Regions from separate parts of the Buttiauxella sp. S19-1 genome, predicted to be linked through region 1. Evidence: predicted binding sites of a transcription regulator. Region 1 holds the regulator's gene; each other region holds the start of a gene.

What was found. Region 1 encodes Fur, which represses iron uptake genes when iron is present. Its sites were predicted from a motif close to ATAATAATGAGAACNACTATCAA; they were not measured.
Positions count from the first base shown of each region.
Region 2: zupT (zinc transporter ZupT) is a predicted target of Fur. The motif match lies at 6,337-6,359, and genes of this name have one in related genera.
Region 3: fes (enterochelin esterase) is a predicted target of Fur. The motif match lies at 3,404-3,426, and genes of this name have one in related genera.
Region 4: MES37_RS07335 (siderophore-interacting protein) is a predicted target of Fur. The motif match lies at 1,643-1,665, and genes of this name have one in related genera.

Region 1 is NZ_JAHWLU010000032.1:12,077-20,173, forward strand. It holds gene ybfE (LexA regulated protein) at 1-97, shown strand, start outside; gene fldA (flavodoxin FldA) at 250-780, shown strand; gene fur (ferric iron uptake transcriptional regulator) at 1,067-1,519, shown strand; gene chiQ (ChiQ/YbfN family lipoprotein) at 1,609-1,938, opposite strand; gene chiP (chitoporin ChiP) at 1,986-3,383, opposite strand; gene glnS (glutamine--tRNA ligase) at 3,857-5,524, opposite strand; gene nagE (N-acetylglucosamine-specific PTS transporter subunit IIBC) at 5,704-7,728, opposite strand; gene nagB (glucosamine-6-phosphate deaminase) at 8,064-8,097, shown strand, end outside.
Region 2 is NZ_JAHWLU010000029.1:457-8,553, reverse strand. It holds gene cpdA (3',5'-cyclic-AMP phosphodiesterase) at 1-565, opposite strand, end outside; gene MES37_RS09170 (DUF1249 family protein) at 591-1,013, opposite strand; gene nudF (ADP-ribose diphosphatase) at 1,016-1,648, opposite strand; gene tolC (outer membrane channel protein TolC) at 1,861-3,345, shown strand; gene MES37_RS09155 (DUF1190 family protein) at 3,505-4,179, shown strand; gene MES37_RS09150 (glutathionylspermidine synthase family protein) at 4,186-5,346, shown strand; gene ygiD (4,5-DOPA dioxygenase extradiol) at 5,385-6,173, opposite strand; gene zupT (zinc transporter ZupT) at 6,372-7,139, shown strand; gene ribB (3,4-dihydroxy-2-butanone-4-phosphate synthase) at 7,176-7,829, opposite strand; FMN riboswitch at 7,928-8,075, opposite strand.
Region 3 is NZ_JAHWLU010000017.1:33,234-41,330, forward strand. It holds gene MES37_RS06465 (enterobactin synthase subunit F) at 1-1,886, opposite strand, end outside; gene MES37_RS06470 (MbtH family protein) at 1,894-2,115, opposite strand; gene fes (enterochelin esterase) at 2,119-3,345, opposite strand; gene MES37_RS06480 (TonB-dependent siderophore receptor) at 3,626-5,908, shown strand; gene entD (enterobactin synthase subunit EntD) at 6,014-6,688, shown strand; gene gdhA (NADP-specific glutamate dehydrogenase) at 6,789-8,097, shown strand, end outside.
Region 4 is NZ_JAHWLU010000020.1:46,558-54,654, reverse strand. It holds gene MES37_RS07340 (TetR/AcrR family transcriptional regulator) at 1-596, shown strand, start outside; gene MES37_RS07335 (siderophore-interacting protein) at 649-1,542, opposite strand; gene iutA (ferric aerobactin receptor IutA) at 1,736-3,925, shown strand; gene MES37_RS07325 (Gfo/Idh/MocA family oxidoreductase) at 4,046-5,074, shown strand; gene MES37_RS07320 (glycine zipper 2TM domain-containing protein) at 5,162-5,698, opposite strand; gene MES37_RS07315 (NAD(P)/FAD-dependent oxidoreductase) at 5,875-7,179, opposite strand; gene ycfP (alpha/beta hydrolase YcfP) at 7,406-7,948, opposite strand; gene nagZ (beta-N-acetylhexosaminidase) at 7,991-8,097, opposite strand, start outside.

The DNA of each region.
Region 1 (8,097 bases):
AGATGCACTAAATCATCTGGCTGAAGCGCGCAATATCAGTCGTAGTGAGTTGATTGAAGAGATTCTGCTCGCGCAACTGAAGCAGCATCTCAGTTAGTTGAAAGGCTATATGCCCGGAATACGATGTTGCAGTCTGTGCACAACAGGCTGATAGCAGTTTCCGCACCGCAATGTGTTCTGCTATGATTGCCCTATCTGTGGCCAATTAGCAGCCACCATACCATTAAGTATCAAGAGGTTATTTTACTCATGGCAATCGTAGGCATTTTTTTCGGCAGCGACACTGGTAACACCGAAAATATCGCGAAGATGATTCAAAAACAGCTCGGTAAAGACGTTGCTGAGGTGCATGACATTGCTAAGAGCAGCAAAGAAGACCTGGAAGGCTTCGACATTCTGCTTCTCGGCATTCCAACGTGGTATTACGGTGAAGCGCAATGCGACTGGGATGACTTCTTCCCGACTCTGGAAGAAGTTGATTTCAATGGCAAACTGGTCGCCCTGTTCGGCTGTGGTGACCAGGAAGACTATGCAGAATACTTCTGTGACGCATTGGGCACTATCCGTGACATCATTGAGCCACGCGGTGCTGCAATTGTGGGCCACTGGCCGACTGCGGGTTACCATTTCGAAGCCTCTAAAGGCCTTGCAGACGACGATCACTTTGTCGGTCTGGCTATCGATGAAGATCGTCAACCAGAACTGACTGCTGAACGCGTTCAGAAATGGGTCAAACAAGTTTCTGACGAGCTGAACCTGGCAGATATCATCAACGCCTGATTCTGGATGTGACGCAGCTTTTAAACGGGTTGCGTCACATTGATAGATTATTCCGATTAAAATAATCGCTACAAATTTTTAACTTTTCGGTTTGTCCCTGTACAATGACCCCCTGGCTAAATAGCTAACAAGGCAATTAAATCGCGACTCAGCCGCCATTTTTTAGCTTGATTATGAATAATACTTGCGGTTTCCATTTAGAATCTGCAGTTCTATAATGAGACGCATTCATCTTAACGCTCACCCTGAGTCCGAGCGATCCGTTAAGCAACAGGACAATTTCCGCATGACTGACAATAATACCGCATTGAAGAAGGCCGGCCTGAAAGTCACGCTTCCGCGATTAAAAATCCTTGAAGTGCTACAGGGTCCGGTGAACCATCATGTCAGTGCGGAAGACTTATACAAACGTCTGATTGATATGGGCGAAGAAATTGGTCTCGCCACAGTTTATCGTGTACTAAACCAGTTTGATGATGCAGGCATTGTCACTCGTCACAACTTCGAAGGCGGCAAATCCGTATTCGAGTTAACTCAACAACATCACCACGACCACCTGATTTGCCTGGACTGCGGCAAAGTTATTGAGTTCAGTGATGATTCAATTGAATCTCGTCAGCGTGAAATCGCATCACGCCATGGCATCCGTCTGACCAACCACAGCCTGTACCTTTACGGTCACTGCGCTGAAGGTGATTGCCGTACCGACGAGAATGCACACGAAATCAGCGAAAAGTAATCCGCATATCTGACATTCTGAACCAGATGTCAGGTATAAAAAAACCGGTGAGGAAGCTCACCGGTTTTTTTATTGCAGGAATTCACAGATTACTTGTTGTTCGCACGAATCTCTTGCCAGATTTTATCGCACTTGGCTTTTACCGCCTGGTCGTTACCAGTACGAGTGGCCTGAATACAGTTTTGATAATCCAGGGTGCGCACCGTTTCTTTCTTCGCAAATTCCTGGTGTTCCTTTTCCTGACCCAGCACGTTTAACACGCTCTGACAGGCCTGAATTTTATCAGGATTCCCTTCTGCGGTATTGATACAGGCGCTATAGGCTTGTTTCAGTTTTGTATCTTCCGGTGCCGTTTTAGAGGGTTGTGCGCAGGCGCTCAAACCTAAAGCCATGACCGTAACCAAAATGATTTTTTTCATGCTCGATATCCTTTATAAAACCGGGCGCTTTCACGCCCGGTATCGAATCAGAAGATGGTGAACGGTGCGATGACGATGAATTTCACGTCACGCTCATCCTGGAAGATGTTGCCGTAACCACCGCCCCAGCTTGGGATGTCGGAGTGGTTGTCGTATTGAGTGAAGTGCAGTTTGAACAGAGTGCCTTTCGCGCGCCCATCCTGAATGGTGTACAACGCATCAAGGCTGTACGCCGATTCTTTCAGGCGATTGTCAGCATCGTAGTAACCGTCAGTGGTTGGTTTAGAGCTTGGTTTTGCATCCCATGCGTAAACATACGAAGCACCTACAGCCCAACCAGCCAGATCCCAATTGCTCAGGTCATACATGGCACCCGCGAAGATGGCTTTTTCACCATTGGCGTTGAAGTCAGAACGGTTATCCCACCAGATATCCAGACGACCGTTTGACGATGCGTAAGTTGGGGTCATACGTTGCAGGAAGTAGCCCTGCTGGCCATCAGCCTTGACCATGGTACCTTCGAGGCGCAGGTCAACCTGGCCCACTTTGTAGCCGAATGTCAGAGCCTGCAACCATGCGGTGCCGTCATACAGATCGTTAACGCTGCCATCAGAGACTTTGTCACGCGAACCGTAGAACTGGTAGCTGGTAGACAATGGGCTGCCAGCTACATCAAATTTGTAGCTTGCTTTAGTGAAGTATTGGTCGATATACCCTTCTGCCTGACCGAATGCCGCTTCAAGAATCAGATCATTTTTGAAGTCATACTTCGCGCCCAGCGAGTGCAGATACTCAACTTTGGTGTTCTTATCGTTCTGATAGAACTTGTCCATCTCCAGGTGCCACGGAGCTTTATACTCATTGGTCCACATGTAGGAGAAGCTCAGAGCACCGGCATCGGCATAATCAAAGTTTGCCCCGGCTTCAGCGCCCTGGTAAGTACCAGGCATGAAACTCCAGTGTGGTGCTAATAAAGATTGCCCTGTTGGCTGGATGTAACCCGCACGGGCCCAAACCGGGCCGTATTTGAATTTAGCTGCGGCTTTATAAAGGCTTATACCGCTCTTATCGCCGGAATAATCTTCATCGTAAGCTTTGTTTGAAGAGGAAAATGCGATTTCGTTCGGGTGGCCGCTGTCGCCATTTTCTGCCATTTCGATAGCAGTAAAGGCGGCGATATCCAGACCAAACATGTCAGCAGCATAACCGGACTGGAAGTCCAGATTGGCGTTCCAGGTAGCGTGAGAAAGGTTAGTTTCATATTTATCTGTCGTAACATCTTTACGGTCACGTTCACGCTGCCAGTAATAAACACCACCGGTCAGTGTTGAATCATCAAAAAAACCTGCTGCACTTGCCTGAGGGATAACAACCAGTCCAGAAAGAGCCGTGACGCCTGCAATAGCAAGGGCCAGCGCACTACGTTTGCCACTAAACGTACGCATATAAAATTCCTCTTTGACGTATAAATAATCGCCGGACGTTAAAAGACGTCAGATAGCGAAAAAAGTAAAAATGCCTAACGGCTAAAGCGGTTATAAATATTTTCCCGCATTTACTGCTCCCCATAAGACTATTTTTCGCGACGCGAATTATCAACGACTTTGTAAGAGTTCATTCCGATATTATGACAGAGAGCACATAATTCATGAGTATTTGTAACAAAAATCAACTGTGGAATTTTATGTTTATAAATCAACAAATATTGATATAAACCACCATATGAGAGCGCTCACATGATAAAAGAAAGGATTTATTATGTTCCGAGATTGACCAGCCAGAGAATTCCCAGGGAAATATAAATAACATTAATTCGCATCGCGAATGTAAGTAAATATTTAATCCTGTGATTATTAAGCAAAAAAAAACGCCGCGATTTGCGGCGTCTTTGTTACATATTGACTGCGTGTATAACTAATTACTCGCCTATTTTGGCCCAGGTATCACGCAAACCAACGGTGCGGTTAAACACCAGTTTTTCCGCAGTTGCCAGACGGCTATCAAGGCAGAAATAACCTTCACGCTCGAACTGATACGCTTTGCCTTTCTCAGCATTTTGCAGGCTTGGTTCGACGAAACCTTGCTTAATCACCAGAGACTCTGGGTTGATCGTTGCCAGGAAATCTTCCGCCGCACCTGGGTTAGCCACGCTGAACAGACGGTCGTAAAGGCGAATTTCAACTGGCAAGGCGTGTTCAGCACTTACCCAATGAATAACGCCTTTTACTTTACGGCCATCAGCCGGGTCTTTGCTTAATGTGTCCGGATCGTAGGAACAATGCAGCACGGTGATATTCCCGGCTTCATCTTTCTCAACACGATCGGCTTTAATCACATAAGCATTACGCAGGCGGACTTCTTTGCCCAACACCAGACGCTTGTACTGCTTATTCGCTTCTTCGCGGAAGTCAGCACGATCGATGTAGATCTCACGGCTGAACGGCACCTGGCGGCTACCCATCTCTGGCTTGTTCGGATGGTTTGGCATGGTGACCATTTCCACTTCGCCCTGCGGGAAGTTTTCAATAATCACTTTCACCGGATCGAGCACTGCCATCGCGCGCGGGGCGTTTTCGTTCAGGTCATCACGAATACATGATTCCAAAGCAGCCATTTCAACGGTGTTGTCTTGTTTGGTCACGCCAATACGCTTACAGAACTCACGAATAGAACCGGCAGTGTAACCACGACGACGCAGGCCAGAAATGGTTGGCATACGTGGGTCATCCCACCCTTCCACTACTTTCTCAGTCACCAGCAGGTTCAGCTTACGCTTAGACATGATGGAGTATTCGAGGTTCAGGCGAGAGAACTCGTACTGACGCGGGTGCACAGGAATAGTGATGTTATCCAGCACCCAATCGTACAGACGACGGTTGTCCTGGAACTCCAGCGTACATAAAGAGTGAGTAATACCTTCCAGCGCATCGGAAATGCAGTGCGTGAAGTCGTACATCGGATAGATGCACCACTTGGTACCAGTCTGATGGTGTTCAGCAAATTTGATGCGATAAATAACCGGATCGCGCATCACGATAAATGGTGATGCCATGTCAATTTTGGCACGCAGGCACGCAGTGCCTTCAGCAAATTCACCGTTACGCATTTTCTCGAACAGCGCGAGGTTTTCCTCGACGCTACGATCGCGGTATGGGCTATTTTTCCCAGGTGCGGTCAATGAGCCGCGATATTCACGGATCTGCTCTGGAGTCAGTTCGTCAACATACGCCAGACCTTTATTGACAAGCTCTACAGCATAGTTGAACAACTGATCGAAATAATCGGAGGAGTAGCGCACATTGCCTGACCAGTGAAAACCAAGCCATTCAACATCGTGCTTAATTGAATCTACGAATTCGATGTCTTCTTTTGCTGGGTTAGTGTCATCGAAACGCAGGTTGCACTGCCCTTGATAATCTTGTGCGATACCAAAGTTCAGGCAGATGGATTTTGCATGGCCGATATGCAGATAGCCATTTGGCTCTGGCGGAAAACGGGTGCAAATGCTGGTGTGCTTACCATTAGCCAAATCTTCATCAATAATCTGGCGAATAAAGTTAGTTGGGCGGGCTTCTGCCTCACTCATCGCGGGTTCCTCTGTGCAAAAACTTCAGTTATCGGCACATGATCTTATAAGCAAGCGTCGGAAACAACCTTTTGTTGAATAAATAAGGGGATCGGGAAGGGTCAAGCTGAGGCAATAAAAAAGCGGCTGGAGAAAATACTCTCCAGCCGCTAAAGGCACAATCTATGACTCAGGAGCGATTATTTGCCTTTAATTTCGTACAGAGGCGTTTGCCCCGCAACCACTGAACCTTGCGCCTGAATAACCAGACCGCTGTAGTCATCAATGTTGCTGCAAACAACCGGGCTAATCATGGAGCGAGCATTTGCGTTCAGGAAATCAAGGTCCATTTCCAGAATCGGCTGGCCTGCAACCACTTCAGCACCCTCTTCTACCAGACGAGTAAAGCCCTGGCCGTTCAGTGCGACAGTATCAATGCCCATATGGACAACGATTTCTGCACCTTTTTCGGTTTCCAGACAGAACGCGTGGTTGGTGTTAAAGATCTTAACGATAGTACCGGCAGCTGGCGCGACAACCATTTTCTCGGTTGGCTTAACAGCAACACCATCACCTACTGCTTTGCTGGCGAAGGCTTCATCAGGAACTTGTTCCAGAGCAACCACATCACCCGTTACTGGAGAAACCAGAGCGGCGATGGTGACAGCGTTTGGTACAGCCTGTGGTTTTGCAGTAGCTGCGGCAACCGGTGCAGCTGTAGCGCTAACTGGAGCCGCTGCAACATCACCTACCGTTTTCATTGCGTTAGCAATTTTCTCAGCGACGAAGCCGACGATGATTTGCACGCTGGTTTTGTTGAGACGGATAACACCGGTTGCACCCAGGCGTTTAGCCAGAGATTCGTTAACCAATGAAGAGTCTTTTACGTTCAGGCGCAGACGAGTGATACACGCGTCGATACCTGTCAGGTTAGCTGAACCACCCACAGCAGCGATGTACTGACGAGCCAGCTCAGAAACATCTTGATTGCTATTGGCGCTAACATTCACGTCCTGACCATCAGTTTCATCACCTGCAACAGCCAGTTCACGCCCTGGGGTCAACAGATTGAATTTGGTGATAGTGAAACGGAACACAACGTAGTAGATAGCGAAGAACACCAGGCCTTGCGGGATCAGCATGTACCAGTGTGTCGCCAGTGGGTTACGGGAAGAAAGCACCATATCCACCAGACCCGCACTGAAGCCGAAACCAGCAATCCAATGCATGCTTGCTGCGATAAATACGGAGATACCCGTCAGCACTGCGTGAATCAGATACAGAACTGGGGCCACGAACATGAAGGAGAATTCCAACGGTTCGGTGATACCAGTAAAGAAGGCAGCAAACGCACCCGCCATCATGATACCCATGACTTTGGCTTTGTTTTCAGGACGCGCACACTGGTAAATTGCCAGCGCAGCACCTGGAAGACCGAACATCATGATTGGGAAGAAACCAGCCTGGTAACGACCTGTGATACCCACAATACCGGTACCTTCAGCGATAGATTTAGCACCGCCAAGGAACTTAGGAATATCGTTGATACCCGCAACGTCGAACCAGAATACGGAGTTCAGCGCGTGGTGCAGACCCACTGGAATCAGCAGACGGTTGAAGAACGCATAAACACCTGCGCCAACAGAACCCAACTTCTGAATGTGCTCACCAAAGTTTACCAGGCCGCTAAACACGATTGGCCAGATGAACATCATGATAAAGGCAACAGCAATCATCACGAAGGAGGTGAGGATTGGAACCAGGCGGCGGCCGCTGAAGAAGGACAACGCTCTTGGCAGTTCGACACTGCTGAAGCGGTTGTACAACTCTGCGGAGATAATCCCCACCATGATACCAACAAATTGGTTCTGAATTTTAGAGAACGCAAACGGAACCTGATCCAGCGGAATATGCTTGATCATGGAAACAGCCGCTGGCGAACAAAGTGTGGTCAGAACCAGGAAACCGACAAAGCCGGTTAGTGCAGCAGCACCATCTTTATCTTTGGACATACCGTAAGCCACACCAATGGCAAACAGCACACCCATGTTATCAATAATTGCAGCACCAGATTTGATGAACAACGCGGCTAATGCGTTATCACCGCCCCAGCTCGTTGGGTCAATCCAGTAGCCAACACCCATTAATATGGCTGCGGCTGGTAATGTGGCAACCGGCACCATAAGTGCGCGGCCAACCTTTTGCATGTAACCAAGAATACTCACGTTAATTCCCCCTATGAGACCCCGTTAAGGCTCGTTCAAAGCAGTTTTATTATTGTTTAACAAACCTTGAAAGCATGGCGAAGATTCACCAACCTTCTGAGTGTGTGAAAAATTAATTCGTATCGCAAATTAAACACCCTTTTTTTGTGATTAAAATCACCAAATATTGTTATTGCACTCCCCTTTGGCTAGCTATCGACTAAAACTTATTTTATCATCCGAAAAATCAAGACGGATTGATGCCGTTATGACCAGGAAGAAACTGGTTTACCCTTAGAGGGTTCGGATAATCAATCTGGCGACATCCGTATTTCTATTAACTTATGAGGTGAATGATGAGACTGATTCCCCTGGCTACCCCGGCTCAAG
Region 2 (8,097 bases), on a different contig from region 1:
CGTTATCCAACTCTGCGGCGTTGCGCAGGCTATGTTGGTCAAGCCAGCTACAACCCGCAGGAACAGGATGATGATGCAGCAATAGCAGCGTATGGCGTTCAGGTTCAGCGGCGAGTTTACGCTCCAGCCAGTCGAGCTGATAATCGCTCAGTTCACCATGTGGGACGCCAAATACCTGGCTGTCGAGCAGCAGGATTTGCCAGTTATCACCGAGGAAAACTTGCTTCGCAGGTGAAATCCCTGCTTCCAGCAACGAGCTAAACATGGCTGGCTGGAAATCGTGATTGCCTGGCAGCCAAACGCAGGGCGCAGGAATCTCCGCAATGCCTTCAACAAAATGCTGGTAGGCCTGCGCACTGTGATCCTGGGCTAAATCCCCAGTAGCTACAATTAGGTCATACTGACGCTGCTCAGCGAGGATGGCGGCAATAACAGCCTGATAGCTCATCCAGGTATTGATACCAAGCAGCGTTTCGTTCTTTCCAGAGAACAGGTGGGTATCGGTAATTTGCAAGATCCTGATCTGGCCCCCACCGGCCACAGGAAGATTTAACAGGCTTTCCAAATGGTGTCCTTAGGTTTCACCCTCACTAACAAACCGGAACCGCCATCGCTCCATGCGCTAAACAATACCGCAGCCAATCGGCTAGAAACTGATTAATTTGATGCTTTTCGTCGCGTTGATGCAACTTTTTATTAGGATAATCATACCGTGCTTTGAAACGAAAGATCTGCTGACTTGAACACACTTCCGCGACCATGGCGTCATGATAAAGCCTGACCGACATCGACGGTAAGCTCCAGTAGCTTATCGCCGGAACAGTTTGTTCGATTTGTACTAGTGTCGTGTAACGTGTCGACTCAAGGATAGAGAGTCGATATTGAGCGCTACTTACCTGATAAGTGACTTTTTCACCCACTTCGTCATGACGAGGAAGCAAGCGTCGGAGTTGCGCGAAATTGGTTTCGCACAGGCGCATCATTTCAGGGAAGTCAGGTGTATAGCGCTTCATATTTATCGATTCCACTCTTCTCTTAATTTCTCATGATGCAATTGCAGCCAAAGCAGTGCAATGACTGAAGCCGCGTTGTCGATTTTCCCTTCTTCTACTAACTGATAAGCCTGTTCCCGGCTCACGACATGAACACGAATGTCTTCGTTTTCATCTGCCAGACCATGTATGCCATTCGCGGTGGTAGCGTCGACTTCCCCAACCAGGATCGATAAACGCTCGCTGGTCCCCCCAGGACTTGCCAGGTAGTTGATAACCGGTTTGGTGCGACCGACAATCACTCCAGCTTCTTCAGTTGCTTCACGACGCGCAACGTCCTCGACGCTTTCACCTTCTTCAATCATTCCCGCAACAAGTTCGAGCAGCCACGGGCTTTCACTGGTGTCGTACGCGGCAATCCGAATCTGTTCAATTAAGACAACTTCGTCTCGCACAGGGTCATAGGGTAGCAGTACTGCGGCGTGCCCGCGTTCTAAAATTTCACGGCAAATTTCGCCACTCATTTCGCCATTAAACAAGCGATGGCGGAAGCGATAAAGATCCAGAGAAAAAAAACCGCTATAAAGCGTTTCCCGTGCAATAATTTCAACATCGTTTTTGGCTAATGTGACGAGTTGACTGTTTTGCTTAGTCATGATGGGTTCCTGATTTTGATGGTTATGAAATGAGTAATTTCAAGCCAGTTTGACTGCCGTTTCATTTCCTATGTGATAGATTGATGAAAATTAAGAGTCAATGGCACATTACGCCAAGCACCTGAGCTGGCGGACTCTGCTAAAATCGACGATCATTTCCGGCTCTTGTCAGCGCTTACAAATAATTTTTTGCTTCACAACAAGGAATGCAAATGAAGAAACTGCTCCCAATTCTTATCGGTCTGAGCCTAACGGGTTTCAGTGCCATGAGCCAGGCAGAAAACCTGATGCAGGTTTATCAGCAGGCACGTTTAAGCAACCCGGACTTGCGCAAATCCGCTGCTGACCGTGATGCCGCATTCGAAAAAATTAACGAAGCACGTAGCCCGTTACTGCCACAACTTGGCCTTGGTGCTGATTATGAATACACCAATGGTTTTAGCGATGCGAATGGCATCGACTCCAGGGCAGCGAGTGCCTCTTTGCAATTGACGCAAACCATTTTTGATATGTCGAAATGGCGTGCGCTTACCCTGCAAGAGAAATCAGCCGGTATTCAAGATGTCACTTATCAGACAGACCAACAAACACTGATTCTGAATACTGCAACAGCCTACTTTAATGTATTGAGTGCGATTGATGCACTGTCCTTCACTGAAGCACAGAAACAGGCTATTTATCGTCAGTTGGATCAAACCACTCAGCGCTTTAACGTTGGCCTGGTCGCCATTACCGATGTACAGAACGCCCGTGCGCAATACGATAACGTATTAGCAAACGAAGTCACTGCACGAAACAATCTGGATAACGCGGTAGAAACGCTGCGCCAGGTGACCGGTAATTACTATCCATCTTTGGCATCACTGAATGTAGACGGCTTCAAAACCAACAAACCGGATGGCGTGAATAATCTGCTGAAAGAAGCGGAAAAACGTAACCTGGCATTGTTGCAAGCACGTCTGTCTCAGGACCTGGCTCGCGAGCAAATTCGCTACGCAGAAACTGGCCACATGCCAACCGTGGGTTTGACCGCTTCTACTGGTGTTTCCGATACCAGCTACAGTGGTTCTAAAACCAATAGTTCTCAGTACAACGACAGCGATATGGGCCAGAATAAAATCGGCCTGAACTTCTCCTTGCCACTGTACACTGGCGGTTCTGTTAACTCTCAAGTAAAACAAGCGCAATACAACTTTGTTGGCGCAAGTGAGCAGCTTGAAAGCGCGCATCGTAGCGTAGTGCAAACAGTTCGCTCTTCGTTCAACAACGTTAATGCGTCCATCAGTACCATCAACGCTTATAAACAAGCGGTTGTGTCTGCACAAAGCTCCCTGGATGCCATGGAAGCAGGCTATTCCGTCGGTACTCGTACCATCGTTGATGTGTTGGATGCGACCACGACGCTGTATAACGCCAAGCAACAGCTCTCCAGCGCTCGTTATAACTACCTAATCAACCAGCTGAATATTAAATCAGCACTGGGTACGCTTAACGAACAGGATCTTGTAGCGTTGAATGCAACACTGGGTAAACCAGTACCAACCACGGCTGACAGCGTGGCTCCAGAAACGCCAGACCAAAATGCTCGCGCGGATGGTTATACAGCGGATAGCGAAGCAACGACTGCTACAACACCAGCACAAGCGACTCCAGCTTCTGCGACTAGCAGCAAATCAGCTAACCCATTCGGCAACTGATCAGATATTTTGGGGGTGTGGCAACATGCCCCCATCACAACTTACGCATGCGAACGTAAGGCAAAGTAAAGATCTCCCTTCCAACATCCGTCATCGCTTTAATTTCAACCATTCATCCCCTATCCTAAGCACCATAACTACTGGGCTCAGGACAGATAAATGAAACGGACAAAAATCATAAACCACGCATCGTTCCGCAAAAGCTGGAACGCCCGCCATTTGACGCCAGTCGCATTGGCTGTTACCGCTGTGTTTATGCTAGCCGGTTGCGAACAAAATGACGAAACAGTCTCCATGTATCAAAATGCGGATGACTGTTCGCAAGCCAACCCTGGCAAAAGTGCAGAATGTACGACTTCCTTTAACAACGCACTAAAAGAAGCAGAACGTACAGCGCCAAAATACGCCTCGCGTGAAGAATGTATCGCTGAGTTTGGTGAAGGCCAATGCCAGCAAGCACCAGCTCAAGCCAGCGTGGCAGGTGAGCAAGCTCAGGCACAACCACAGCAAAGCGGCAGTTTCTGGATGCCATTGATGGCCGGTTACATGATGGGCCGATTGATGGGCGGCGGGGCGGGCTTTGCGCAGCAACCTCTGTTTACTTCGAAGAACCCTGCAAGCCCTGCTTACGGTAAATATGCCGATGCCAGCGGTAAGAGCTATGGTGCCGCGACACCAGGCCGTACGACAACCGTACCGAAAACGGCAATGGCACCTAAACCTGCCACCACCAGCACTGTGACACGCGGCGGTTTCGGTGACTCAGTGGCTAAACAATCGACTATGCAGCGCAGTAGCAGCGCAACAGGTTCTTCTCGTTCCATGGGTGGCTAAGAAATTATGGAAAGAATCGCGATTACTGAGCGCCCGGACTGGCGCGAGAAAGCCACAGAATACGGTTTCAATTTTCACACCATGTACGGCGAGCCGTACTGGTGTGAAAACGCATATTACAAGCTGACGCTTCCGCAGGTAGAACGCCTAGAAGAGGTCACCGCTGAATTACATCAAATGTGCCTGAAGGTAGTGGAAAAAGTCGTGAGCAGCGATGAACTGCTGGCCAAATTCCGCATTCCTAAACACACCTGGGAATTTGTGCGTCAGTCATGGCGCACGCAACAGCCGTCACTTTACTCACGCCTGGATATTGCGTGGGATGGCGTAGGTGAACCCAAGTTGCTGGAAAACAACGCCGACACACCAACCTCTTTGTATGAAGCAGCATTCTTCCAGTGGATCTGGCTGGAAGATCAGATCCAGGCCGGTAACCTGCCAGCAGAAAGCGATCAGTTCAACAGCCTGCAAGAGAAGATCATTGAGCGTTTTGCCGAGCTGAAACAGCAACACGGTTTCAACCTGGTTCATTTTGCTTGCTGCCAGGACACAGAAGAAGATCGCGGTACCGTTCAGTATCTACAAGACTGCGCGGCTGAAGCCGAAGTGGCGAGCGAATTCGTCTACATGGAAGATATCGGTCTGGGCGAAAAAGGCCAGTTTACCGATCTGCAGGATCAGGTGATTAGCAACCTGTTCAAACTGTACCCGTGGGAGTTCATGCTGCGTGAGATGTTCTCCACCAAGCTGGAAGATGCGGGTGTACGCTGGCTGGAGCCGGCCTGGAAAAGCATTATCTCCAACAAAGCATTGCTACCAATGCTGTGGGAAATGTTCCCGGATCATCCAAATCTGCTACCTTCATATTTTGCCGAAGATAACTATCCGCCGATGGATAAATACGTGGTAAAGCCAATCTTCTCTCGCGAAGGTGCAAATGTGAAGATCATCGAAAACGGCGAAGAAATTGCCCGTGTCGATGGCCCTTACGGTGAAGAAGGTATGATCGTCCAGCAGTTCTATCAGTTACCAAAATTTGGCGACAGTTATGTGCTGATCGGCAGTTGGCTTATCAACGATCAACCTGCAGGTATTGGTATTCGTGAAGATCGCGAGTTAATCACCCAGGATCTTTCACGCTTCTATCCGCATGTGTTCGTAGAATAATTGTTTCTCCCTCTTCCTAAAGGAGAGGGAGAAACATATCAGCCGATTTGTACCGAAAGCATACTCAACGATCCCATCTCTATGCCGTCTACAGGTAACGTAATCGGCTCTTTACCATCCCACGCTCCCAGAACATACAACAACGGCAGGTAGTGATCCGGCGTTGGGTTAGATAACGATCCGCCTTCATGATCTAAGAAGTTCACCAGCGGGTGCTCGTCGACCGGCCCAAGCCATGTGAGGTTGTCTTTAACGTATTGGTTAAACGACTCAGCCCATGGATATGGTGTGTTTTCGCCGTGCCAGCGTGCGGTTCTCAGGTTATGAACCACGTTGCCACTGGCAATCAGCATGATGCCTTGATCGCGCAGTGTTGCCAGTTTTCGACCCATCTCGAAATGCCAGGCTGCTGGTTTCGTGCTGTCGATACTCAGTTGCACCATCGGGATATCAGCATTGGGGTACATCTTGATCAATACACCCCAGGAGCCATGGTCAAACCCCCAGGCTTCTTTATCCTGCATTACTGGGACAGGTGCCAGAAGATCAACTAACTGCTGCGCCAGTTCAGGCGAACCCGGTGCCGGGTAATGCGTGTCATATAACGCTTGTGGGAAACCACCGAAGTCATGAATAGTTTTTGGTGTTTCCATCGCGGTGACACCCGTGCCTTTAGTGAACCAATGCGCTGAGACCACCACAATAGCTTTTGGCCGCGGCAAGGTTTCTCCCAAATGACGCCAGGCTTGGGTATAGTGATTATCTTCCAGCACGTTCATTGGGCTACCGTGTCCGAGGAATAGCGCAGGCATTCGTTGAGTTGTCATGGTGTGTCCTTTAATCAGGTCATTCAGTTTATGAAAACTACAGTACGCGCTTTTGCACAATGAAGAACTCAGATAAGCATGATGAAGATCTTCAGGAAATTTGAATGTAAGCGATGTGTAAAGCTTCCCATCTGGCTCTCGATTTTTATCACACCGCCCATTAATATAAATGAGAATCATTATCAAAAGGAGCAATGAATGTCAGTACCCTTGATTCTGACCCTGTTAGCAGGGGGAGCCACTTTTATAGGTGCCTTTCTTGGCGTTATCGGCCAGAAACCTTCAAACCGTGTGCTGGCATTTTCTCTCGGTTTTGCAGCGGGAATTATGCTGCTTATCTCGTTAATGGAGATGTTACCCGCAGCACTTCACACACAAGGAATGTCACCCGTTTTAGGTTACGGCATGTTTATGTTGGGTTTGTTAGGCTATTTCGCTCTTGACCGCGCCCTACCCCATGCACATCCGCAAGATTTAATGGACAGTAAACCGCAGCCTCGCAATTTACGGCGTACCGCGTTGCTACTGACCCTCGGCATTAGTCTGCATAACTTCCCGGAAGGTGTTGCGACATTTGTGACGGCAAGCAGTAACCTGGAGTTAGGGATGGGAATTGCGCTCGCCGTTGCGTTGCACAACATCCCAGAAGGATTAGCGGTTGCAGGCCCGGTGTACGCGGCAACGGGATCGAAACGCAAAGCTATTTTCTGGGCAGGGATTTCGGGTCTTGCCGAAATTCTTGGTGGTGTGCTGGCCTGGCTGATTCTGGGCACAATGGTGTCGCCAGTCATCATGGCGGCTATCATGGCTGCCGTCGCAGGGATTATGGTGGCGTTATCGGTTGATGAACTGATGCCGCTTGCCAAAGAAATTGATCCCCATAACAACCCAAGTTATGGCGTGCTTTGCGGTATGGCGGTGATGGGGTTTAGTCTGACGCTGCTGCAAACCAGCGGCATTGGTTGAGGAGAAGCCCGGTTTAATCACCGGGCTTTTTGCATTTTAGCTGGCTTTGCGTTCGTGAGTCTGACGGTATTCCACCAGATCTTCAATTGTCACCACAGCCATATTGTGTTCACGTGCAAAGGTGATGCATTCAGGCGCGCGCGCCATGGTGCCATCATCGTTGGTCAATTCACACAACACACCTGCAGGTTTGAAGCCTGCCAGTGTCACCAAATCGATAGTGGCTTCTGTGTGGCCACCACGGGTTAACACGCCACCCGGTTGAGCGCGCAACGGGAACACGTGGCCCGGGCGGTTCAGGTCACTTGGTGTTGCGCCATCAGCAATCGCGGCACGCACCGTGGTAATACGGTCTGCGGCAGAAACACCGGTGGTCACGCCTTTTGCGGCTTCGATAGTCACAGTAAACCCTGTGCCATAAGCACTGGTGTTGTTCTCAACCATCATTGGCAATTCGAGTTGTTTACGGCGTTCTTCAGTCAGGCACAGGCAAACAATACCGCTACCGTGGCGAATGGTCAGAGCCATTTGCTCAACGGTCATGGTTTCGGCTGGGAAAATCATGTCGCCTTCGTTCTCGCGATCTTCATCGTCAAGAACCATTACCCCACGACCTTCACGTAATGCTTCAAGAGCATGTTCCACGCGCTGGGAAGGAGTGCCAAATGCAGAAAGGAGCGTCTGATTCATGGTAAAAAAACCTCATTAAAATTATGGTTACCAGAATCAGGGCAGTCTTAGGAGCTAAAAAAATAACGTGTGCAAGCTTACTAAAGCTTGAGCTTAGTCGTTACTCTCTCCCATCCGGACTATAACCGTCGGCTCCGGAATTACACCGGATCTGCTGACCTCCAGATTGCTCTGGAGCGCTCGCGGGCTTTCAGCGTTCACTGATTTACCGCCGGTGGGGAGTTACACCCCGCCCTGAGAATAAGCAGACTTACTATAACGCCGATGA
Region 3 (8,097 bases), on a different contig from region 1:
TGCATCCATAACAGGCGGTTAACGATGGCCTGTTGCCCGACCATCACCCCTTTCGGGCGGCCTGTTGAACCAGAGGTGAAAATCACATACGCGGTGTGTTCGGGGCGCGAAAGTGCTTGCCGCTCCGGTAAGTTATCGGTTTCCAGCAGCGCCTGATAACTAAAGGTTTGCAAACCATTGATGACGCTAAATCGCGGGAGCTGCTCTTGCGCGGTCAGCAGCAAACGCGGCGCCGCATCTTCCAGCATCATATGCAGGCGTTCGTCGGGATAACCAGTATCCAGCGGCAACCACGCTGCGCCCACTTCAACAATCGCCTGCAACGCCAGTGCTAAAAAGACCGAACGCGGTAGCGCCACCGCCACCACATCGCCAGGTTTCACGCCACGGGCAATCAGTTCACTGGCCAAAGCACGCACCTGTTGGTGCATTTCACGATAAGTAAACTGATGGTTTTCATCAGCCAGCGCCGGAGCATTTGGCGTGCGCAGAACCTGTTCGCCAATCAACTGGCTTAAGGTTGTCGCGGGAACTACCGTTTGCGTGGCGTTGACACCATCCAACAGTTCTATTTCGGATTCATGTAGCAGTTGGGCATCCACACAGCGTAAGTCGGGATTAGCCGCAAACTGGCGCAAAAGTCGCGGTAAACGAGCGAGATGTTGCTGCAATGTGCCGGCATCATAACGCTCGGCGTTCGCCAGAATTTCCAGCGAGAAGTCGCCCTGTTCGCTGATATACAGCGCAATTTCCAGATCTCGCACTGGCCCTGATGCCAGTTGATGCGTAACCCCTTCAATGCCGTTGAAATCCAGGCGGTAATCAAACATTTTCAGGTTCAATACCGGGCCATATAACGGCTCACCGCTGGAAACCTGCCCTAAATCACGCTGGATTTGCTCGGCATCATAGCGCTGGTAACGACGCAGGCCTTTTAACTCTTTCGCCAGATTTGCGGCGAGTGCCGCAAGGGTAAAGTCCGGCTCGATACGCACACCAAACGGCAGCACGTTTAACACCGGGCCGGTTGCGCAAAGCGCTGCGGAACCCATGCGGCGCATGAAGATAAAGCCTGCCGAATAATCAGCGCGCCCGCTTAAGCGCCCGAGCCACAAGGCCACCAGCCCTAATGCCATATCGGCGGCGGTCAGGTTATGGGAGCGAGCGCAGTTCACCAGCTCCATGAATTCAGTGCTGTCAAAATGCAGCGACTGGCGAATCAATTGCGTAGTGGACCCCTGGCCTGTCAGCGGTTTAGCCGAAAGCGTGGCGGGAGGCGGCAGCTGTTTGGTTTTACTTGCCCAAAATGCCGCATCGCGTTGCCAGGCGTCGCTTTCTCGGTAATGTTCGTATTCAGCCACCACTTCGCTAAACGGGGTAAAGGGGCTGGGTTCAGGTTGCACATTCTGACAGTAGGCACTGTAAATATTGGCAATACGGCGGGTAATGGCGGTGAAGCTGAAGCCATCTACCACTAAATGATGGAAACGTTGATACCAGAACCAGCGCGTTTCGCTGACTCGTAAAATCTGATGATGGTAAAGCGGTTTGCCGCTACTGATGCGTAAATCCTGTTCGAGATCGTCACGCATCATGGTCAACGCCGCCGCTTCTGGGTCGGCGCTTTTACGGAGATCGCGGCACAGCGGCAGAGTGAACGACGCGTCAGGATCAACCCACTGGCGCGCTTCGCCATCCACTTCGCTAAAGCGCATGCCAAGGGTATCGGCCTCTTTCATTCCGGCGACGATAGCCTTGCACAGCAGCGCTTCATTGAGTTCGCCTTTTAATTCAACGTAATGGGCCACGCTCCACGCATTGGCCTGCGGCGAAAGCTGATCCGCCATCCAGATGCCGGGCTGCGCCGCCACTAACGGCAAGGTCATTATATTTTTACTCACCGATCACCCCAGTTTTTGCAAAAGATGAAGGTTGCAGTTGCGTCCAGTTGGCAAGCAGCCAACGGTTGCACTCATCGTTTGATGCCGGTTCACAAACCACCTGCCAGCCACCGGGCAATGCACAGTGTTCAGGCCATAAACTGAACTGTTGCTGGCGGTTTTCAAGGATGAAAAAACGGCTCTGCACTGAGTCGAAGGGATTACTAAATTCCATGCCTTACTCCTGTTTAAAAGACGCTTTCCACAGCCAGGTCAGACCGTCGAGCAACCCGCCTCGCCAGCAAAGCGCATCATGCCCACCGTCAACCTGACGGTAGAAAATCGGCTGCTGTGTCTGTTGTAGTAAGGGATAAATTCGTTGATTAACTTGATGAATGAGCGGTTCTCTGACCCCTGCTTCAAGATAGATGCGTAACGGTTTTGCGCAGCGCAAGCCGCTTTCCAGTTGCTGGATTAACTGCCCGCCGTGCGCCGCGGTTTCGCGCTTTGGCCACCAGTACGAACCGGACTGGCTAAGCACGCAGCCAAATTGTTCCGGCCAGTGGAGTGCGGCATAAAGCGATGAAAGCCCACCATAGCTTTGCCCCGCCACCACGGTGGTTTCAGGGTTTTCATTCCAGCGGATTTGCGCGCGAAGCTGCGGCAAAAGTTCTTCTTGTACCGCACACCAGAACTGCGCATTACACGGCAGCTCATCGCTACGCGTCGCATCGTCGATGACATCAATCAGCAGGTAAACGGCGGGCGGCAGCTCACCGCTGTCCGTTTGTGCCTGCAACGCGGACCATACCGGCATCCCTTCCGCCCAGAATTGCCCGTCGAGCAAAATCGCCAACGGGCGCTGCTCCGGTGATTCATCGCCGGTGGTGAATATCCACACCCTGCGCTGGTTGTGCAGACGCGGGCTATTCCAGGTGATGCACTGCGGCTCGCGGTAGGGTATTTCCAGTGCTTGCCAACCGGGCTGCGGTGGCGCATCAGGCAGATGAAGTGCTGACATGGGATGCCCGCGTCCGCCGTGCCAGCTTTCAGGATTCATAGGGTCGGCAATCGCACATGGCAATAATTTTCGCCACCCTTCGCGCAGCGCCATAGGTTCCGGCACGATGCCTTCGAAGGCTGCCGCCGGGAAATCCTCTTCGCAAGATGACGGAATAAAACAGTAACTGCCACGCCAGGTGCTGCTGAGCTGCGTTTCCCACAGCCAGACATCCGTCCCCGCCACGCGTTCAAGGGTTTGTGGACGAGCGCGTTGGTGATGGTCAGTAACGCCAGTGATGTAAATCCAGACTCGTTTGATCGCTGAGGTTTGCTCACTGCCTTGTGGGTCACGCCACAGGAATGTCACCGTACATTGGCCATCTTTCTCACCGCTAACGGTAGGTATCCCATGCGCCAGCCTTTGCTGCCACCAGCCTTCACTTCCTGTCAGAATATTTCTCACTAGAACATAACCATTTGAAATTATTGATAACGATCAATAATGCTGAAATATATTGATAATACTATTGATAATTATTTGCATTTGCAATAGCGTATTTCCGCGCTTTGAGCTACCAGCTTCCTGGTGCAAAAACAATAAATTGCCGGACTTGACCGCACAATTTCCTCATTTCATGGGGGTTGGCGGGGAGATCTTGGTATCACTATGTGAAATCCATGCTGCACCCGATCCCTCTGGGAATGGAATGACAACGGGTTCAGCGGAAAAGCAGGCCGCCATAATGACTATAAAAATTAACTATTCCCTCGCGATGCTGATTAATCTGGGAATCTACGGTGCCACACTCCCCGCTTACGCGGCAGAGCAAGCGGCATCAGCAACGGCTCAAACCGCTGCGACAAGCAACGACAACACGCCGATCCCCGCCGACGAAGACACCATGGTGGTTACCGCTGCCGAGCAGAACTTGCAGGCTCCAGGGGTTTCGACCATCACCGCTGAAGAACTCAAGAAGCGCCCACCCGCGCGTGATATCTCCGAGATCGTCCGTACCATGCCTGGCGTGAACCTCACCGGTAACTCCACCAGCGGCCAGCGCGGTAACGGCCGCCAGATTGATATTCGCGGTATGGGCCCGGAAAACACCCTGATTCTGATCGACGGCAAACCTGTCACCAGCCGTAACTCTGTTCGTTTGGGCTGGCGTGGCGAGCGTGATACCCGCGGTGATGCAAGCTGGGTGCCACCAGAAATGGTTGAACGCATTGAAGTGATTCGTGGCCCTGCGGCCGCGCGTTACGGTAACGGTGCAGCAGGCGGCGTGGTGAATATCATCACCAAAAAAGGCAGCGGCGAGTGGCACGGTTCGTGGAACACTTATCTCAATGCGCCTGAGCACAATGATGAAGGCTCAACCAAACGTACTAACTTCAGTCTGAACGGCCCGCTGGGCGGGGATTTCAGCTTCCGTCTGTACGGTAATCTGGATAAAACTCAGGCCGATGCCTGGGACATTAACCAGGGCCACCAGTCTGAACGTACCGGGATTTACGCGGATACGCTGCCCGCAGGCCGCGAAGGTGTCACCAACAAAGACGTCAACGGTGTAGTGCGTTGGGACTTTGCGCCCATGCAATCACTGGAACTGGAAGCGGGCTACAGCCGCCAGGGCAACCTGTATTCCGGCGATACGCAGAACACCAATACCAACCAAATCGTTAAAGATAACTATGGTAACGAGACTAACCGTCTGTATCGCCAGAGTTACTCACTGACCTGGAACGGCGGCTGGGATAGCGGCCTGACCACAAGTAACTGGGTGCAGTATGAGCACACGCGCAACTCGCGTATGCAGGAAGGCCTGGCCGGTGGTACCGAAGGGATTTTCTCCAGCGATAAATTCAGTGATATCGACCTGAGCGACGTGCTGTTGCACAGCGAAGTGAATATCCCGATTGATTTCGTGGTGAATCAGAACCTGACGTTGGGTACCGAATGGAACCAACAGAAGATGAAAGATTTATCGTCAAACAGCCAGACGTTTATGGGCGGGCCGATCCCTGGCTCAAGCAGCACCGACCGTAGCCCGTACTCGGAGGCAAAGATCTTCTCGTTGTTTGCTGAAGACAACATGGAAGTGACCGACAGCACCATGCTGACGCCAGGTCTGCGTTTTGATCACCACAGTATTGTGGGCAACAACTGGAGTCCGTCACTGAATCTGTCTCAAGGTTTAGGTGATGACTTCACGTTGAAAATGGGCATCGCCCGCGCCTATAAAGCGCCAAGCCTGTATCAAACCAACCCGAACTACATTCTGTACAGCAAAGGCCAGGGTTGCTACGCCAGCGGCACCGGCGTGGGTTGCTACATGATGGGCAATGACGATCTCAAAGCGGAAACCAGCATTAACAAAGAGATCGGTCTTGAGTTCAAACGTGATGGCTGGCTTGCCGGTGTGACCTGGTTCCGCAACGACTACCGCAACAAAATTGAAGCGGGTTATGCCCCTATCGGCCAGACGGCATCAGGCAAAACCAAAACAGATATTTACCAGTGGGATAATATTGCTGAGGCACTGGTAGAAGGCCTGGAAGGTGCATTAAACGTGCCGGTCTCCAATTCTGTGAACTGGACGAATAACATCACTTATATGCTGGAAAGCAAGAATAAAGAGACTGGCGAGCGCCTGTCTGTTATTCCGGAATATACCTTGAATTCCACGCTAAGCTGGCAGGTTCGCCAGGACATTTCACTGCAATCGACCTTTACCTGGTACGGCAAGCAACAGCCGAAGAAGTACAACTATAAAGGTCAGCCAGCAACAGGAACGGAAACCAACGAAGTGAGCCCTTATAGCATTTTGGGCCTGAGCGGAACCTGGGATGCGACGAAAAACGTTAGTCTGACGGCGGGCATCGATAACCTGTTTGACGAACGTCACTGGCGTGCGGGTAATGCCCAGACGACAGGCGGTACGACCGGTTATATGTATGGTGCGGGTGCCGCAACGTATAACGAATCCGGTCGTACTTATTATGTGAGTCTGAATACGCACTTCTAAGTTTTTGGCTATTCGGCGGATGACGCCTGCGCTTATCCGCCCTACGAGAAACCCGTTGTAAGGTGGATTAGCGTGAGCGACATCCACCGTTTTTAAGCGATCGCGATGCAATATCAACTATCCCATTTCGACTTCTTCCCTGGTCAGCGGGTTTTCCGCGTCGATTTTGACGCCACAACCTTTCAGCCCGACGATCTGTTATGGCTGCCGCATCATCAACGTTTATCCAGTGCGGTAAAAAAACGCCAGGCCGAACATCTCGCGGGAAGAATTGCCGCCGCTGAAGCGCTGCGTTTTCATGGCGTAGCCGATTATGTTCCCGGAATCGGTTTGCATCGCGAACCTTGCTGGCCACCAGGGTTTAGCGGCAGCATTTCGCACAGCGGTAATATCGCGCTGGCAACAGTCATGGCTGACGACCCACTTTTACGAGTGGGAGTAGGCATCGACTATGAAGAAATTATTGCGCCAAATGTCGCGCTGGATATATACAACGGCATTATTGAAAACGCAGAGAAAGAACCGATCGCTGCATCGCCATTTCCCTTTAATTACGCTTTAACTTTGGTGTTTTCAGCGAAAGAAAGTTTATTTAAAGCCTTGTTTCGTCACGTCGGGCGCTACTTTGATTTTTCGGCTGCATCCATAAGTAAAATTGATGATCAACAGCTAATTCTGGTTTTGAATCATTCACTTGGCCCATACAAAAAAGGTTGTGAATTCAAAGCAATATGGAAAGGTAACGCAACGCAATTAATAACGCTAATACGGCTTGGCTGAGAATAAAGAGAAATCGCTTGCGGTTCGGTAATAAGTGAATGTTATATTCGAAAGACACAACACAAATACAACATGACTTATAAAAAGGACTTCCAGAACTATGGAAAACACGCTTTCTCTCGAATCATTCCTCACCTCTGTTCAACAACGTGATCCGCACCAGCCTGAATTTGCGCAGGCAGTACGTGAAGTGATGACCACCCTGTGGCCATTCCTCGAACAAAACCCGCAATATCGCCGTTCCGCGTTACTGGAGCGTTTAGTCGAGCCTGAGCGCGTCATTCAATTCCGCGTGACCTGGGTGGATGACAAAAATCAGGTGCAGGTTAACCGCGCCTGGCGCGTGCAATTTAGCTCCGCAATCGGGCCATTCAAAGGCGGGATGCGTTTCCACCCCTCTGTGAATTTGTCGATTCTGAAATTCTTAGGTTTTGAGCAGACCTTCAAAAACGCGCTGACGACATTGCCAATGGGCGGGGGTAAAGGCGGCAGCGACTTTAACCCAAAAGGCAAAAGTGAAGGCGAGATTATGCGTTTTTGCCAGGCACTGATGATGGAGTTGTATCGCCATTTAGGGCCAGACACTGACGTTCCGGCAGGCGATATTGGCGTGGGTGGCCGTGAAGTGGGCTTTATGGCCGGGATGATGAAAAAGCTCTCCAACAATACGTCTTGCGTATTCACCGGCAAGGGTTTGTCGTTTGGCGGTAGTCTGATTCGCCCGGAAGCTACCGGTTACGGCCTGATTTACTTCACCGATGCCATGCTACAACGCCACGGCCAGGGTTTTGAAGGCAAGCGCGTCGCCGTTTCGGGTTCCGGTAACGTGGCGCAATACGCTATCGAAAAAGCGTTATCGCTGGGGGCTCGCGTGGTGACGGCTTCCGATTCCAACGGCACCGTGGTGGATGAAGCGGGCTTCACAACCGAGAAGCTGGCGCGTTTAACTGAGATCAAATCCAGCCGCGACGGGCGCGTAGCTGATTACGCGAAAGAGTTTGGTCTGGTTTATCTTGAAGGCCAGCAACCGTGGAGCGTACCAGTCGACATCGCGCTGCCTTGCGCTACGCAGAACGAACTGGATACCGAAGCGGCACGCACGCTGATCGCCAATGGTGTAATAGCCGTCGCCGAAGGCGCGAACATGCCGACCACCATTGAAGCCACCAATCTGTTCCTGGAAGCTGGAGTGTTGTTCGCACCGGGCAAAGCGGCAAACGCGGGCGGCGTGGCCACTTCAGGCCTGGAGATGGCGCAGAATGCGGCGCGTTTGAGCTGGAAGTCTGAAAAAGTGGATATTCGTTTGCATCACATCATGCTGGATATTCACGAAGCCTGCGTCAATTACGGCGGCGAAGATAAGCAAACGCATTATGTGCGCGGTGCCAATATTGCAGGTTTCGTCAAAG
Region 4 (8,097 bases), on a different contig from region 1:
GCCGTCCGAAGGTGTTTGACAGGGAAGCAGCACTCGACAAGGCCATGGCTTTGTTCTGGCAACACGGCTACGAAGCCACTTCTATGGCGCATTTAGTGGAAGCTACCGGCGCGAAAGCCCCGACGCTGTACGCCGAATTCACCAATAAAGAGGGGTTATTTCGCGCCGTGTTGGATCGTTATATCGCCCGTTTTGCGCAAAAACACGAAGCGTGTTTATTCTGCGAAGAACGCAGTCTCGAAGAGGCTCTGGAAGATTATCTGTCTCATGTTGCGAAACTTTTCACCGACAAAGACACACCTGCGGGCTGCTTTATCATCTGTACTTCATCAGTGCTGGCGACCTCTTCGGATGATATTTCAGCCGTGATCAAAGCCCGCCATGCCATGCAGGAAGAAACGCTGATACGTTTTCTGAGCAAACGCCAGGCAAGAGGCGAGATTCCGTCTGCAAGCTGTGTCCGAAAACTGGCGAAGTATCTGTGTTGTATCGTTCAGGGGATGTCAGTCAGTGCGCGTGAAAATGCCAGTTATGAAGAGCTGTTGCAGATAGTGAATACCACGATGCGGCTGCTGCCAGAATTGAAGAAAGTTTAAACTGCGCTAAGGCGGATAACGCAAACTTATCCGCCTTAGCTAAAACACTGCTTTACCGTTGCCGCCCTTTACTCCAGTAAGCCATAAAGTTGATAGCATCATGGTTCACGCCACATTCTCCTATCAAATATCGCCGCAGCATTTTCACCACCGTCGACTCTGCCGCAACCCAGCCATAAAACGTATTGCTGGCGGTCGTGGCTTTATCCCACAGTAATTCACCTTCGGCTTCCTCATTGACCGTTTCAGCAACGCCCGCCGTTTTAGGCAGTTGTGCGTCGGTTCTGACTGCTTTTAGCAAGCACTCCCCGTGTCTCGCGTTAGAGGTTTTACGCGGCAACCAGTGAATGCTGGCAAAGCTATATGCGCTTAAATCCACACAATCGCCCTGCTCTGGCACCTCGAAAAATGCCTGTATTTGTGGTGGATTTGGCTGCGTCGCCAGCAGTTCAAGAATGCCTCGTGCCGCAGGCAATGCGGTTTCATCGGCAATAATGAGTGCCTGACGCAGGCCCTGAGGCGGCGTCCATTCATATCCACCACTGTCACCAGAATAAGCAGCATTCGGGGCGACAATTTGTATTTTGTCGCCAGCTTCAGCGGCAATCGCCCACGCAGAAGCCGGGCCTTCGGTACCATGGCTGACGAATTCAACCGTCACTTCCTGGCGCGCAGCATCGACGTGGCGCAAGGTATAAGTGCGCACAATAGGCCGCTTCTCTTTGGGCAATTCTTGCAGTAGCTGATACCACTGTGCTTGCTCTGGCAACGTTGGGATTGAACCGTCCTCTGACGGAAAAAGCATTTTGATGCGCTGATCGGGTGCATCACATTTCATGTTTGCAATGTCCGGACCGCCAAACACCAGGCTCAACAACGAAGGTGAAACTTGTGATTTATGCACTAGCTGCACATTAAACAATCGATAGCCTTGCACCCCTGCCATTTCGACTCCTCTGCCGTCTCCGGCTACATCCACAAAAAATAAACCACAGAAATCATGTGATTATTCATGAGATTAATTTGAGAAATACTATCAATTGAGATTGATAATGAGAACCGTTATCGGCAAAATCCAGCTCGTTCTTATTTCAAAACATTTATAAATGTTAATATTTTCCATCTAAGGAATGATGATGATGCATAAAAACGCGCGCTGGGTGCTTAACCCGTTGCTTCTGGCGATGATGGCTCCGGCTGTCGCGCAGCAAACTTCCGAAGAAAACATTCTGGTTTCTGCCAACCGTACACACCGTACTGTGGCTGAAATGGCACAGACCACCTGGGTCATAGAAGGCGCTGAGCTTGAACAGCAGATTCAGGGAGGCAAGGAGCTGAAAGACGCACTTGCACAGTTAATTCCCGGTCTGGATGTCAGCAGCCAAAGCCGCACCAACTACGGCATGAATATGCGTGGCCGCTCTATCGTGGTGTTAGTGGATGGCGTGCGCATGAACTCGTCCCGTACCGATAGCCGCCAGCTAGATTCCATTGACCCGTTTAACATCGAGCATATTGAAGTGATCTCCGGTGCGACATCACTGTATGGCGGCGGCAGTACCGGCGGCTTGATTAATATCGTGACGAAGAAAGGCCAGCCTGAAACACAGCTGGAATTTGAAAGCGGGATTAAATCAGGTTTCAACAGTAGCAAAGATCACGACGAGCGCGTCGCAGGCGCGATTTCTGGCGGTAACGATCATGCATCAGGGCGTTTATCGGTGGCGTATCAAAAATTTGGTGGCTGGTATGACGGCAACGGCGACCAAACCCTGCTCGACAATACACAGACCGGTTTGCAGTATTCTGACCGTCTGGATGTCATGGGTACGGGCACATTAAATATTGATGAAACCCAACAGCTGCAACTGGTGACACAGTATTACAAAAGCCAGGGTGATGATGATTACGGCCTGGATTTAGGGAATAATTTCTCGGCGGTAACCGGCAATGGCAAGGCGTATGTCAGTGACCAGCTTAATTCAGACCGTATTCCTGGCACCGAGCGCCATCTCATTAGCCTGCAATATTCCAACAGCGATTTCCTCGGGCAGGAATTGGTGGGGCAGATTTATTATCGCGATGAGTCCCTGACGTTCTATCCGTTCCCGACGCTGACACGTAACACAGTCACCAGTTTCTCCGCCTCGCAACAAGATACCGATCAGTACGGTGCGAAACTGGCAATGACCAGCCAACCGCTCGACGGCTGGCAGATTACCTATGGTGTGGACGCCGATCACGAGAGCTTTACCTCGAACCAAATGTTCTTTGATTTAGCAAAAGCGAACGCCTCAGGTGGCCTGAATAACCAAAGCATTTACACCACCGGTCGCTACCCTGGCTACACCATTACTAACCTCGCGCCGTTCTTGCAAACCAGCTATGACATCAACGACCTGTTTACCGTAAGCGGCGGTGTGCGCTACCAGTGGACCGAGAATAAAGTTGATGACTTTGTTGGGTTTACTCAGCAGCAAGGTATTGCGAACGGTATCGCAAAATCGGCCGATGCCATCCCTGGTGGCAGCACCGATTACGACAACGCGTTATTCAATGCTGGCTTACTGATGCACATTACCGAGCGCCAACAAGCGTGGTTCAACTTCTCGCAAGGCGTTGAATTGCCTGATCCTGGCAAATATTACGGCAACGGGACTTACCGCCTGGTTAATGGCCATTACCAGCTCGTGAACAGCGTTAACGTTGGGCAGTCTAAACTTCAGGGCATTAAGGTCGATTCTTATGAGTTAGGCTGGCGCTATACCGGTGATAGCCTGCGCAGCCAGATTGCGGCGTATTACTCGTTGTCCGATAAATCTATCGCCATCAACCGTGCAGATATGACCATCAATGTTCAGGATGATAAGCGTCGTATTTACGGTGTTGAAGGTGCGGTGGATTACTTCATTCCGGATTCAACCTGGAGCACCGGGATTAACTTCAACGTGCTGAAATCCGAAACCAAAGTTGACGGAAAATGGCAGAAATGGGACGTGATTTACGCCAGCCCATCGAAAGCCACCGCCTACGTTGGCTGGGCGCCAGATCCATGGAGCCTGCGTGTTCAAAGCCAGCAGACGTTTGATTTGACTGATGCCAGCGACAATAAAATCAACGGTTACAACACTATCGACTTTATTGGTAGCTATGCGTTACCCGTGGGTAAACTCAGCTTCAGCATCGAAAACTTACTGGATAAAGATTACACCACCGTATGGGGCCAGCGCGCACCACTGCTGTATAGCCCAACTTACGGCAGCCCATCGCTGTATGAATACAAGGGCCGTGGACGCACTTACGGTGTGAACTACTCTCTGCTGTTCTAAGGTGGTTTCTACAGGCCGGTCAAAAACCGGTCTGTTTTTACGCCCACACGCAAATTGGTACTCGACCCGAAATCGATAGTCATTTAAAACATAGGGACTCTAATTATAGGTACTATGAATATGTTGGCAGGTATCATTGGTTTAGGTTCGGTCATCGAAACCGCTTATCTTCCGGCTTTACGCCGTATGTCCCTTCCCGCTCTCGAACTTTATGGTTATGACGCTGACCCAGCGCGCCAGCTTGAGGGAATTAGCCGTTGTGATTCGCTTGATACGCTGCTGGCTAAACCGCTCGACGTGGTGCTAATCACCACTTCTTCGCTTCATCATTTACCCGTGCTCGAAAGGGTTTTGCAAAGCCGTGTTTCTGCAATCGTCGTTGAAAAGCCGGTTGCCGCCACGCTCACGCAACTTAAGAAACTCGAAACATTACTCGAGCAACCGCAAGCTGCCGCTCGTGTTCTGGCGCTGGATCACTGGATGATTCGCACTCAAGCTAGCGACTGCATTCACAACATCAGTGAAATAAGCCGCATCGAAGGTTTTTTGCAGGAACCCAGTGGGTTTAATGCCGCTGGTGAGCCTGCCGCGTTGAATTTTGCCACCGGTGAGGCGGATACCCGCCAGCTACGTCATCCTGACGGCGTGATTGTTGATATCGGCACGCATGTCCTCGCCATGATGCGCGAAACACTCTATCAGTTAGGTGGTAACCATCGGTTAGAGATTGAGTTGAGCTACGCACGTGACCGTCTGGGAAATGAGATTGCAGCAGGCGATTTTACCACCGCAGAAGGTGAAGCCCTGCTGACCGGCACCCTCAGCGATATTCCGTTCACTCTCCATCTTAATAAATATGCTGGCCCTGCGGGTGGGCAAAAAGGCATGCGTATCTATCTGCATGATGGGCGAGTCATCAATATCGACCGTGAAGGCCAGAATGAAGTGATTGAACGGACGACTGAGCACGAAACCAGGCGTCAAACCCTTGCAGGGCCGTTATATGACCGTTGTTTACATGACGTGGTGTTTGGTGAGAACAGGCTGTTTTTACGCTTACCCGAGGAGATCCCTGCTTACACTCAGCGACGGATAGCCGAAGTGACGGCGCTGCTGGAATTACAGCAGCAGTTACGTGGCCGCCATTAACAAAAAACCCATCTTTGCAGATGGGTTTACATTTTTTGGTGGATGACGCTATCGCTTATCCACCCTATGATACCGGCATGTTATCGGTTAGATTTTAGTCAAAACCAACTGGCCATTGTTATCCAGCGGGATCTGGTTGCCAGGGTCTTTATCCATGCGGATTTTCCCTTGCTGATCGCCGATGCGGTATGTGACGTCATAACCGAGCATTTTTTCTGACTTGTCGTACACGGTTTTACATTTTTGCTGTGTCGTGGTGTAGGTGTCGCGGTCCTGCATATTGCCTTGCACCTGGTTACCTGCGTAACCCCCACCTAATGCGCCCACCACTGTGGCAACATCTTTACCGCGTCCGCCGCCAAACTGATGACCAATCACGCCACCGGCAACCGCACCCAGTGCTGAACCGATGATGCGGTTTTCATCTTGTACCGGTCGGCGATGAGTCACCGCGACGTTCTGGCACTCTTTACGTGGCGTTTTTACCGTTTCCTTGATAGGTGTCGCTGACACCACCTGTGCGAACTGAGGACCACGGTCGAAAACGTTCATGCTGGCAACCGCCGCCACACCCAGTGCTGCGGCCACACCGATACCTATACCCGCTAACATTGATTTATTCACAGGACATCCTCCTGACTTTGCTATTGCTTACAATTTTGCAACCAGAGTAGGACCAGGCAAATCAGACAACGGATGAAAAACGCAGATTCTTACGGAGAAAACAGCTGTTTGAGAGAATTCCTAAGCAAGAAAAACCCGACGCGTGGTCGGGTTTGAATTTCATGCTGGCCAGACGATTAGTGCAGTTTCAGACGCGGACGGATCACGCGGTTGATGCTACCCACCAGCATCATCAGGCCGGTTTTGAAGTAACCATGAAGTGCAACCTGGTGCATACGGTACAGCGAGATATAGACGAAACGCGCCATGCGCCCTTCTACCATCATCGAGCCGCGCATCAGGTTACCCATCAGGCTGCCAACGGTGGAAAACTTAGACAGCGACACCAGCGAACCGTGGTCTTTATAGATGTAAGATTTCAGAGGCTTATCTTTCATCTGCGCAAGAATGTTGGTTAAAACCAGTGACGCCATCTGGTGCGCCGCTTGCGCACGTGGCGGCACAAAGCCACCTTCAGGGCGCGCACATGAAGCACAGTCGCCAATCGCGTAAATATCAGGGTCACGCGTGGTTTGCAGCGTAGGCTCAGTCACTAACTGATTGATACGGTTAGTTTCAAGGCCACCGATGTCTTTCATAAAGTCGGGTGCTTTAATCCCTGCCGCCCAGACCATCAAATCCGCTGCGATGTATTCGCCGTCTTTGGTATTCAGGCCGCCCGCGTCTGCGGAAGTCACCATGGTTTGCGTCAGAACACGCACGCCCAGTTTAGTCAGCTCGCTGTGTGCCGCCGCAGAAATACGTGGCGGCAATGCAGGCAGAATACGTTCACCGGCTTCGACCAGCGTTACGTTTAACGCTTCGTTAGTCAGGCCTTTATAACCGTAGCTGTGCAGTTGTTTCACCGCATTATGCAGCTCAGCAGACAGCTCAACCCCCGTCGCCCCACCGCCAACAATAGCGATGTTAACTTTGCCGCTGGCACCGAGGTTCGCAGAATACTTGAGGAACAGATTCAGCATTTCGGAATGGAAACGACGCGCCTGATGCGGGTTATCGAGGAAGATACAGTTGTCTTTAACGCCTGGGGTGTTGAAGTCGTTGGAGGTACTACCCAACGCCATCACCAGCGTGTCATAAGGAATTTTACGTTCAGGGACCAGCAGCTCACCTTTGTCGTCACGCAGTTCTGCGAGCGTCAGAGTTTTGCTTTCGCGGTTAATGTCGACCACGGAACCAAGCTGGAACTGGAAATGATGGTTACGTGCATGTGCCAGATAGCTCAGCGCGTCTACACCTTCGTCCAGTGAACCGGTTGCCACTTCGTGCAGCAGCGGTTTCCATAAATGGCTGTGGTTACGGTCGATAAGCGTAACCTTAGCTTTTTTACCACGACCCAGTTTTTTACCTAACTGAGTGGCCAGTTCAAGTCCGCCAGCACCACCACCGACAATGACAATCTTTCTTAATGGCGTAGTCAAAGTGACCCCCTTAAAATATTAACCAATTGTTAATTAAAGGTTATGTAAATAGCATTTAATTAACAACAAGTTAGCTAAACAAACTCACGAATATGACCAAAGAATAACATGGATGGTGTATTGGTCATACCAAAATTGATGTGCGTCAAATTTTTATGCCGAAAAGATAAACAAAAAGGGCCAGCACCTGGCTGACCCTTTCACTTTTTGCTTATTTAGCCCGCGGCTAGCCGAGAGTCTTGAACGCTTTAATCCGCTGCAAATGTGGTGAGATATTTTTGAATTTATGGGTCTGTTCCTGATCCCATACGATCTCATAGTAATGATGCAGCAGCTCTGCGGCTCGTGCGTTATCCAGCGCTTCGTCATTACGCGACAAAATGGCCAGGCAACGGTCACGGTTTTTCTCGCGGAAATTCTGCACGCACTTGGTGGCAATATCGGTGTATTCCTCAGGACGGTCGATTTTCCCTTCCATATTCTCTTGCGGGAACAGATTTGGGTTAAAAATCACCTGGCGAATATCACACAAGAAACCAATACGCTCGGCCCAGAAACCGCCAAGCCCGACACCGCAAATCAGTGGCCGCTCATCGACACTGAGTTGCAACATTTTGTCTACTTCTTTGAGCAGATGCTGCATATCGTGTTTCGGATGCCGCGTGCTGTAACTGATAAGGCGGACGTCCGGATCGATAAACTGGAGTTGCAGCACCTTTTCATGGTTACCAGGACTATTAGAGTCGAAACCGTGTAAATAGATAATCATTGCATCCTCACCACACGAATTCAGGCCATTTGGCCTGATGAGTTAAAGACCCGCCTTGTGGGCTTCCCACTGCTCATGCAGCGCCTCAAGTTGCTGGTTTGCTTGCTTCCAGCGCGCTGACGACATCAGCTCCTGGCGGGTAAATGAAC